DNA from 2 places in the Shewanella cyperi genome. Region 1 is predicted to be linked to the other one. Evidence: riboswitches for the same ligand, from Rfam matches in the RefSeq annotation. Region 1 holds a riboswitch; the other holds the start of a gene.
What was found. A riboswitch is a leader RNA that binds a small molecule or an ion and turns the genes downstream of it on or off. The one in region 1 is predicted to bind cobalamin.
Positions count from the first base shown of each region.

Region 2: linked by a shared signal. The riboswitch ahead of JYB84_RS13965 (ABC transporter ATP-binding protein) and the one ahead of JYB84_RS13420 (TonB-dependent receptor) in region 1 are both predicted to bind cobalamin.

Region 1 is NZ_CP071501.1:3,053,439-3,057,651, forward strand. Features, by position in the region: gene JYB84_RS13420 (TonB-dependent receptor) at 1-1,596, opposite strand, end outside; cobalamin riboswitch at 1,683-1,881, opposite strand; gene JYB84_RS13425 (hypothetical protein) at 1,931-2,530, opposite strand; gene JYB84_RS13430 (MOSC N-terminal beta barrel domain-containing protein) at 2,819-4,213, shown strand, end outside.
Region 2 is NZ_CP071501.1:3,170,425-3,174,637, forward strand. Features, by position in the region: gene cobT (nicotinate-nucleotide--dimethylbenzimidazole phosphoribosyltransferase) at 1-419, opposite strand, end outside; gene JYB84_RS13960 (FecCD family ABC transporter permease) at 442-1,512, opposite strand; gene JYB84_RS13965 (ABC transporter ATP-binding protein) at 1,513-2,307, opposite strand; cobalamin riboswitch at 2,414-2,552, opposite strand; gene JYB84_RS13970 (histidine phosphatase family protein) at 2,627-3,295, opposite strand; gene metH (methionine synthase) at 3,572-4,213, shown strand, end outside.

The DNA of each region.
Region 1 (4,213 bases):
AAACTGATAGTCCAACCCCAGCGCCAGAGCATCCAGGGGCTGCCAATCCAGATCCAGGGCCACACCATAACGGCGCGAGCTGTCGGCATTGACGTTGGCGCCATTGAAATACGCGCTTGGATCTGGCTTGGGTGCGGAGGCATCCCAGACGATTTCATCCTCAAGGTCGAGACGGAAAGCGCTCAGGCGCAGGCTGTAACCCTTGCTGTGATAATCCCAGCCGGCCTCATAGGAGCGACCGGTTTGTGGATCTAGGCCCAATACGCCCTCGGATGTATAGGCCTGCTCATCCACCTTGGCGAAACGGAAGTTGTCTTCCGCCCTCAGGTAAAAGCGCTGCTGCTGATTGGGACGGTAATTGAGGCCCAACTCCAGCGCATGGGCATCATTGTCCAGGTTCACACCGGCTGGATAGGTTAAGTCGTCACGCAGCTCGTCCCTGACCTCGGCGTAGCGACCGCCAATCACGTAGCTGAGGCTGGAGCTCAAGGGCACACTGGCCTGCACAAAGGCCGCCGCCAGCTTTTGGGTGTTGGACCTGTCCATGTATGAGTAATCAAACTCGGACTCGCCCCGTGACAAATCGGCCCCGGCAATCAGCTTAAGCTCGCCGGCTTGGATATCATAACGGCCGCTGAATTTGGGACTCAGGCTCAACAGACGTCTTTGAGTGTTGCCCTTGGAGCCAAAACTTATCGAATCCACATCCGTGTCGCTGTAATCGGCATCCAGCAGCAAACGCCAATGACTGGACAAGGCCTGCTGATAGCCCAGGCGGGCATTGCGACTGATGCTGTGGTTGTTGTCTGTTATGCCGTCATAGGCAGCTTGGCGGGGATTGTCGCGGAACTGCTCGTCTGTCATGGCCCCGGCCAATTCACGTTCATCATCATTGAAACCGGCCTCTATAAACAGGCTGCGCTCCCCCTGCTCGTACTGCACCCGCGCCAGCAGGGCACTGGTTTCACTCTCGCTGTGGTCGCGATAGTTATCGCTGTCACGACGATTGGCCGCCAGGTAATAACGCCAGTTGTCGTTGATCGCTCCGGCGTAATCACCGCGGGCCTCATAGGTGGCATAGTTACCAGCCAGCAATTGCAGGGAACCACTGCCTGCATCCGGCGCCTTGGTGACTATGTTAATCACCCCACCCACGGCCTGATCGCCATAGAGCACCCCGGCGCTGCCGGAAAGAATTTCAATGCGCTCCACCTGGTTAAGGGCAATGGCATTGAGATCCGGCGCGGCGATATCAATATTGTTCAGCCGACGACCGTCCACCAATATCAGGGTATTGCTCGCGGCCTGACCGGCGCCGAAGCCGCGCATGGCCAGCACAGGGCCGGCACCATTATCGCTGAGCTGAATGCCGCTCTGACCCCTGAGCAGTTCGCCCAGGCGGGTGGCACCGCTTATGGCAATGGCGGCGGCATCAATCACATTGACGTTGGCGGCCAGGTTCAGCGGCGTATCGGCGCTGCGTCCTATGACCACCAGGGTATCTGTAGGGTTGGAATTGCCTTCTTCGGCCTGCACAGCAAAGGTGCCGAGCAGCATGGCGGTAAGAAGGGCGAGAGATGTTGGATGTGAACCCATTAACCTTTGACTCCATCAAGGAAAACGGGGCAAAAGTGCCACGATGGCCCAAGGCCGGTCGCACCCGCAGATCTGCCCACCGAAATCTGGGGATAACCTGGAGGGCCGGTCTCCGGACTTTGGATAGGGCCTGTCGGCCTGCGAACAACAGCTTTAAACGCCCATTAGCTTTAAAGGCCAGGGCGCGCCGCGATCTCACCATTTACCGTTGCGGGGGCAGTGCCGGAATTGCGCCGGCTTCCCGATTATCCCGAACATTCGGGCACCCGGAAGGTTGACAACCCGCCGAGTGTTGGCGGGCCGGCGCATTATAGACATCTATATGGATAAATGTCTAATTGGATTGGTTAAGCTTGATGGGCTGCAAGGGCGCAATAAACTCCCGGTAATTGCTGCCGTTGAGCGGGACATTGGCTGCGGTAAACTCAAGGCCGCGCATGGATTTGTGCATCAGCAGCAGATCTTCGCCGCCACCCAGCACGGCGTAATAGCCTATTTCGCCGCGGGACGACGGCTCACCATGAAGATGCGTATCCGGCATACGGCTGCAGCCGAGTATGGCCTGAAATCCGGATTGTTCACCCGTTGCCATCTCAAGCGCCCCCAGGGGTTCATACACCATTTCCCCCAGACAATTGGCCTTGTAATTGTTTGTGAAGGTTTCGAAAAAGGCCTGCGGCGTTATCCTGTCGCCCATACCATGGAACCCCTGAACACAGACCAGGCTGGTCCAATCGGCCAAACGCTGCTCCTGTGGCAGGAATTCAGCGCTGAACATACCACCCAATTCATCGGTGCCTACCTGGCGCCAGTTGTCAGGCAATTGAAAGTTCAACACTGTATCGTAAACTTTCAGCTCTTCAGCCCCGGCAGGGAGCTGAGCAGCAACCAATGCCGTCAGACCTATCCAGACAATATTATTCCACTTCATCATTAAGCTCCCTGTTGTGTGCCGACTTTCCCTGTCCACATGACCCAAGCGTAACAAATCTTAATCTCAGATTGTGTAGCTATCATTTCCTTTACGCATTAAATGTCAAGCTGATAAAAAGGTTCCGCCTCAGTGAAGCAGGCTTTCCAAATACCTGAGTATGACGCTTCCGGTCCGGCTAAGTTCCATCCATGGACCGACCGGGGTCAACAAGGTATATTGCCCCCACGCAATTCCGTTATCCGCATGTCTCTTTGTCAGCCTGCATTCAAGATTCAATAAGGACGTTCCATGGCCAGCCTGAGCAGTATTCATATCTATCCCGTCAAATCCATCCGCGGCCAAACACTCCCGGAGGCCAGGGTGGCAGAGGAAGGCCTGATTGGCGACAGACGCTTCATGGTGTGCGGTCTTGATGGCCGTTTCTTTACCGCCCGCACGCATCCGAGCCTGTCACTGATCCACAGTGAATACGTCTCGCCACAGGCCGTCCATGCCGGCGCCCTTGAGTTGCACTTTGACGATATGCCTCCCCTCAGGCTGGAGCCAGACCGGTTTGCTTCAGCCCCTTTTGCCACCGGCGTATGGAAAGACAACTTCAGTGCCCTGACCACCACGGAAGAGGCGGATGCCTGGATCTCGGCGGTACTGGGGGAGCCGGCCAAACTGTTATGGCTTGGCGAACAATCGGCCCGGTTCCGCCAACAAACCGGTGGCAGGGTCAGTTTTGCCGATGGTTACCCCTTGCTGCTGATAAGCCAGGCCTCACTGGAAGATCTCAACAGTCGCAGCGACCGACTCAATCGGATGGCACAGTTTCGCCCCAATCTGGTCATTGAAGGCGTTGACGCCTTTGCCGAGGATAGCTGGGACAGGATCCGTATCGGTGAGGTGGAGTTTAAGGTGGCCAAACCCTGCGGTCGCTGCGTGATGACCACCCTGGAGCAGGACAGCACCGAGTTCCATCCGCTGAAGGAGCCACTGGACACCCTCAGCCGGTATCGCCGCAGTGGCAATGGCGATGTGGATTTTGGCCAGAATCTTATCCCGCTCAATGAAGGAAGCATAAGGGCCGGTGACAGTTTGACTGTGCTGAGCTACAAAGAGCCGCAGCACTATGCCGATGGTGCAGCCCCCAAGCGGCGGCTGCGACTTGTCTCCAAGGACACCCTGGCAGCGGACTTTGTCTCGCTGCATTTGCAGGCCGAAGATGGCAAGCCGCTGCCAAACTTTATCGCTGGCCAACACCTCAAGCTGGCCTTTGATATCGAAGGTACGCGCCATATTCGTCGCTACAGCCTCAGCGCCTCACCGCTGGAGCCGCTCTGGCGCATCAGTGTTAAACGGGCCGCCGGAGGGGTGATGTCCAATATCATCCACGACAGATTACAGCCCGGCGATGTGCTGCTTGCTGACCTTCCGTCGGGCAAATTCCGGCTGCGCAGCGGCAAGGCGCCGCTGTTCATCAGCGCCGGTTCCGGCATTACGCCCATGTTATCCATGGCCCGCACCTTGATGCAGCAGGATAAGTTTGATGACGGCAAGCGCTTGGCTGCGGCCCGTTTTATTCACCTGTGCCGCACCGAGGCAGATGTTCCCGAGGCCGAGTTGGCGCACTTAACCGGCGCTGGCATGCCCTTGATGCTGCTGCTCAGCCAACCCGGTGACGACTGGCCCGGTCTCAGG
Region 2 (4,213 bases), 120 kb from region 1:
TGCCGATGTATGGGATTGGTGCCCGCCCCCAGACGGCAGTTGACTATCTCCTTGCCGCCGTCACCGGGCTTCAGTCCCTCCAGGGGCTGCAAAATACCGCAATCAATCAGCTCCAGCTCCCAACCCAGCTGGCGGCAAAAGACATTGATGGCGGCGCCGCCACGGGCAAAGTTCAGCAGCATCTGCGCCGTCACTTCGCTCGGGGCAATGGACACCCCGGAGGCGGCAATACCGTGATCGCCGGCAAACACCAGCATGGTGGGCCGGGTTATCTCCAGTGTCTCCTTGCCCTGCACCCTGGCAATGGTCAGCGCCAGGGACTCCAGCCGCCCCAGGGCCCCAAGGGGCTTGGTCTTGTCATCGATACGTTGCTGGATCTGCTGGTCAAATTGGTCGCTGACCGCCTCGATAGTAAACATCTTGCATCCTGTCCGAATTGAATTAACCCTGCCTGCGCCGTGAAAGCAGCAACAGGAAGAAACCGCTGCCGATGACAGCCGTGATGATGCCCACCGGCAGCTCCTGCATCGGCAGCAGGCAGCGAGCCAGCACATCGACCCACACCATAAACAGGCCCCCAACCAAGGCAGTGAGCAGCAATAGGGTGCGGCCGGGAAACAACTGCCGCACCAGATGCGGCACCATCAAGCCAACAAAGCCTATGCCGCCGCAACTGGCCACCAGGGTGGCCGTCATCAGCGAGCAGGCCAGCAAACTGCCAAGCCGCAGCCGGGCCACATCCACCCCCAGGGCGTGGGCCGTCTCATCCCCCGCCGCCAACGCCTGCACCCTCCGCCGCCCGGCGAACAGCGCCAGGCCAAACAAGGAGAACACCAGCAGCGGCTGCCACAACATGGTCCAATTGGCGCGGGCGAAGCTGCCCAGGGTCCAGAACAGCACGGAAGCTGTGGCCTCGGGGGTGGAGAAATACAGCAGCAAACTGCCCATGGCGCCAAATAAAAACGAGGTGGCCACCCCGGCGAGCAACATACGCTCCACCTGGCTTTGCAGCCCAATGCCACACAGGGCCAGCACCAGAGCCACCGACAGGGTGGCGCCGACAAAGGCCCCCAGGGGCAAGGTCAGCCACAGCAGGGAGCTGCCAAAGAGGGCACTGCTAACGGTCAGGGCGACAATGGCGCCGAGGGACGCGCCGGAACTGATGCCGAACAGAAATGGGTCCGCCAGCGGATTGCGGGTCACGGTTTGCAGCACCCAGCCGGAGAGGGCCAAACCGGCACCGCAGATAAAGGCCAGCATTACCCGCGGCAGCCTCAGCTCCAGCAAAATCCGCTGGTTCACAAAGGGCACATCCTGGGGCGGCGGCAGCCCCAGCAGCTTGTGCCAGTAGACACTCGCCACCTGCAACCAGTCTATGTTGGCGGCGCCAAAGGCGCTGGCGGCGAGTGGCGTTGCCACGGCCAGCAGCAACAGCGCCAGCAGCAGATAATCTTCCCGCCCCAGCGGTCGGGTCAGCCATTTGGCCAGGCGCAGCCTGAGGAAACCTTGCATTTAGTTGCGCCTCCCCTTGTCGCGGTAACCGTAAAAATACTGCAGCTGCGGCTTGCCGTGCTGGGGATGGGGTGAGACGCTGCAACAGACGCCGAACACGGCGGCAAGACGGGCCTCGGTCAGCACCTCGTCCGGTGTACCCCAGGCAACGGTACGGCCCCGCTCCAGCAGCAACAGGCTGTCACACAGGGCGCTGGCAAGGTTGAGATCGTGGATGGAGCAGATGACGCTGATCCCAAGGGAGCGCACCAACTCCAAAATCTGGATCTGATAGCGCACATCCAAATGGTTGGTGGGTTCATCGAGCAGCAGCAGCCCAGGCCGCTGCACTATGGCGCGGGCAATGAGCGCCCGCTGCTTCTCGCCGCCGGACAGCTGCTCAAAGGGAGTGTCGGCCTTGTCACTGAGTCCCACCTGAGCCAACGCCGCGTCCACCCGCTCGCCGTCGGCGGCCCTGTCCTGCTCGAACCAACCCTTGTGTGGAATGAGCCCCATGGCCACCTGGGCCCGGGTACTGAGATCGAAAAAGTGCGGCGTGTCCTGCTGCACCACGGCCACGCTGCGGGCAAAGTCGCGCCTTGAGACCTGGCTGATGTCTTGCCCCTCAAGACAGATGAGCCCCGAGTCGGGCCTGAGATAGCGGTAGAGACAGCGCAGCAGGCTGGATTTGCCGGCGCCATTGGGGCCGATAAGGCCCAGCATCTGCCCGGACGCCAGTTCAAAACTGACATCATCGAGCACCCGATTGCCCTTGGGGTGCCAACAGAGGCCGTCGACCTTGAGCGCAGGCGTCATCGCTCGCCTCTCAAAAGGCAAGGAAAACAGAGTCTTGACCCACGAGGGCCGAAAAAGGGTAGCATTTACTCAGGCTCCACCGGGTAACCCGCCCGGGTTTAAGACCAAAAAACACAATCCACAGGCAGGTATCCTGACTCGAAGGCATGGCCTTCACACAGTTGCGGGCACAGTCCGGGCTTATCCCGGTTCCCTGTTCGGCCGGGTTGACCTAAGTCCCCGGCACCTGCAGATCGACAGCCACAGCTGTTTCGCGAGCTGATCATTATCCGACTTTTGTTGACACTGGCAAGGCGCGCCTGTGGCTGTTTAGAAAAAATCACAATCCCGACGGCCAGTTAACCGACGGCAACCAGTTTTCAAGCTCGCCCTTACCGCTTTGGCTGTCATGGCTGATGCCTCCGCTGTTATAGGCAGCGCTTTGAGGATAAAAGTCCAACTGCACCAGCGCCGCCGGCGGCAACAGCAAGCGCCGGTAAAAGCTGGCCTCGGGCCCCAGGCCCAGGGCGCGGCGCAGCAAATGGGTGATCACCCCGCCGTGGCAGACGATAAGGGCAGTCCCGGGGCGGCGTGCCAGCAAGGTTCCCAGCGCCCCGTCGAGGCGCGCTTCAAACGCCTTCAAGGGTTCGCCCCCGGGCGGAGTGTGGGTCCAGGGATCCTGCCACCAGTCCCCCATGGCCTGCTGTTGCCACAGCTCGGCCAGGGGCTGACCGTCCCAGGCACCAAAGCCCAGCTCCCGCCAGGCACAGTCCAGGGTCAAGGTGCGGCTGCGCTCGGCCGCATGCGTCTTCGCAAATTCACGGCAGCGGCGCAGGGGCGAGCTGATAACCTCGGCTACCTCTGGCACTTTTGCCGCCGCGGTGCGCATTTGCTGCCAACCCTTGGCAGTGAGGGCCACGTCGCTATGGCCGCGCAATATGGCGCCGCCCTCGCATTCGCCGTGGCGCAATAAATACAAGGTCTGTTTCTCGGCTATTGGCTCTGACATGGCATTCCTTTTATTTTCCACCGGAGAGGACAGCGGGTTTGTGCCTGCCCAGGTGGGCCAATCTGGCATAGACTTGGGCTTAGATCGATTTGAGCTTAAATCGATTTGAGCTTAGTTTGACTTAAAGCGCGGCGACGCCGGCTAATGCCTGCAGCGCCCTTGCCCTTGGGCGTCGGTTTCGCATATTATGGACGTCTATACGTTTATATGTCCAAAATTTCAGCCGCGTTTTTTGCGAACGTTTGCGAACGGCGGCCCAGTATACAGGTATCAGTTATGGCGACTTCCGCAACACCCGGCCACTTGGAGCTTCAACTCAGGGCACTGCTCAAGGAGCGCATTTTGCTGCTCGATGGCGCCATGGGTACCATGATCCAGGGCCACTCACTGGAGGAAGCCGACTACCGGGGTGAGCGTTTCAAAGACTGGCCCAGCGACGTCAAGGGCAACAATGATCTGCTGGTGCTGACCCAGCCCGGGATCATCAGGCAGATCCACCGCGACTACCTGCTGGCCGGCGCCGACATCATAGAAACCAACACCTTCAACGCCACCACTATCGCCATGGCCGACTATGGCATGGAAAGTCTGGCCGCCGAAATCAACCGGGTCGGAGCCCGCATCGCCCGCGAGGTGGCCGATGAAGTGGCCACCCAAACCGGCAGCCCGCGTTTTGTGGCCGGGGTGCTTGGCCCCACCAACCGCACGTGTTCCATCAGCCCGGATGTGAACGATCCCGGTTACCGCAACATTCACTTTGATGACTTGGTAGTGGCCTACCGCGAGTCCACCACAGCCCTGTTGGAGGGCGGCGCCGACATCATACTGGTGGAAACCATTTTCGATACCCTGAACGCCAAGGCGGCACTGTTTGCCATCGAGTCTGTGTTTGACGATTTGGGTCAGCGCTGGCCCGTG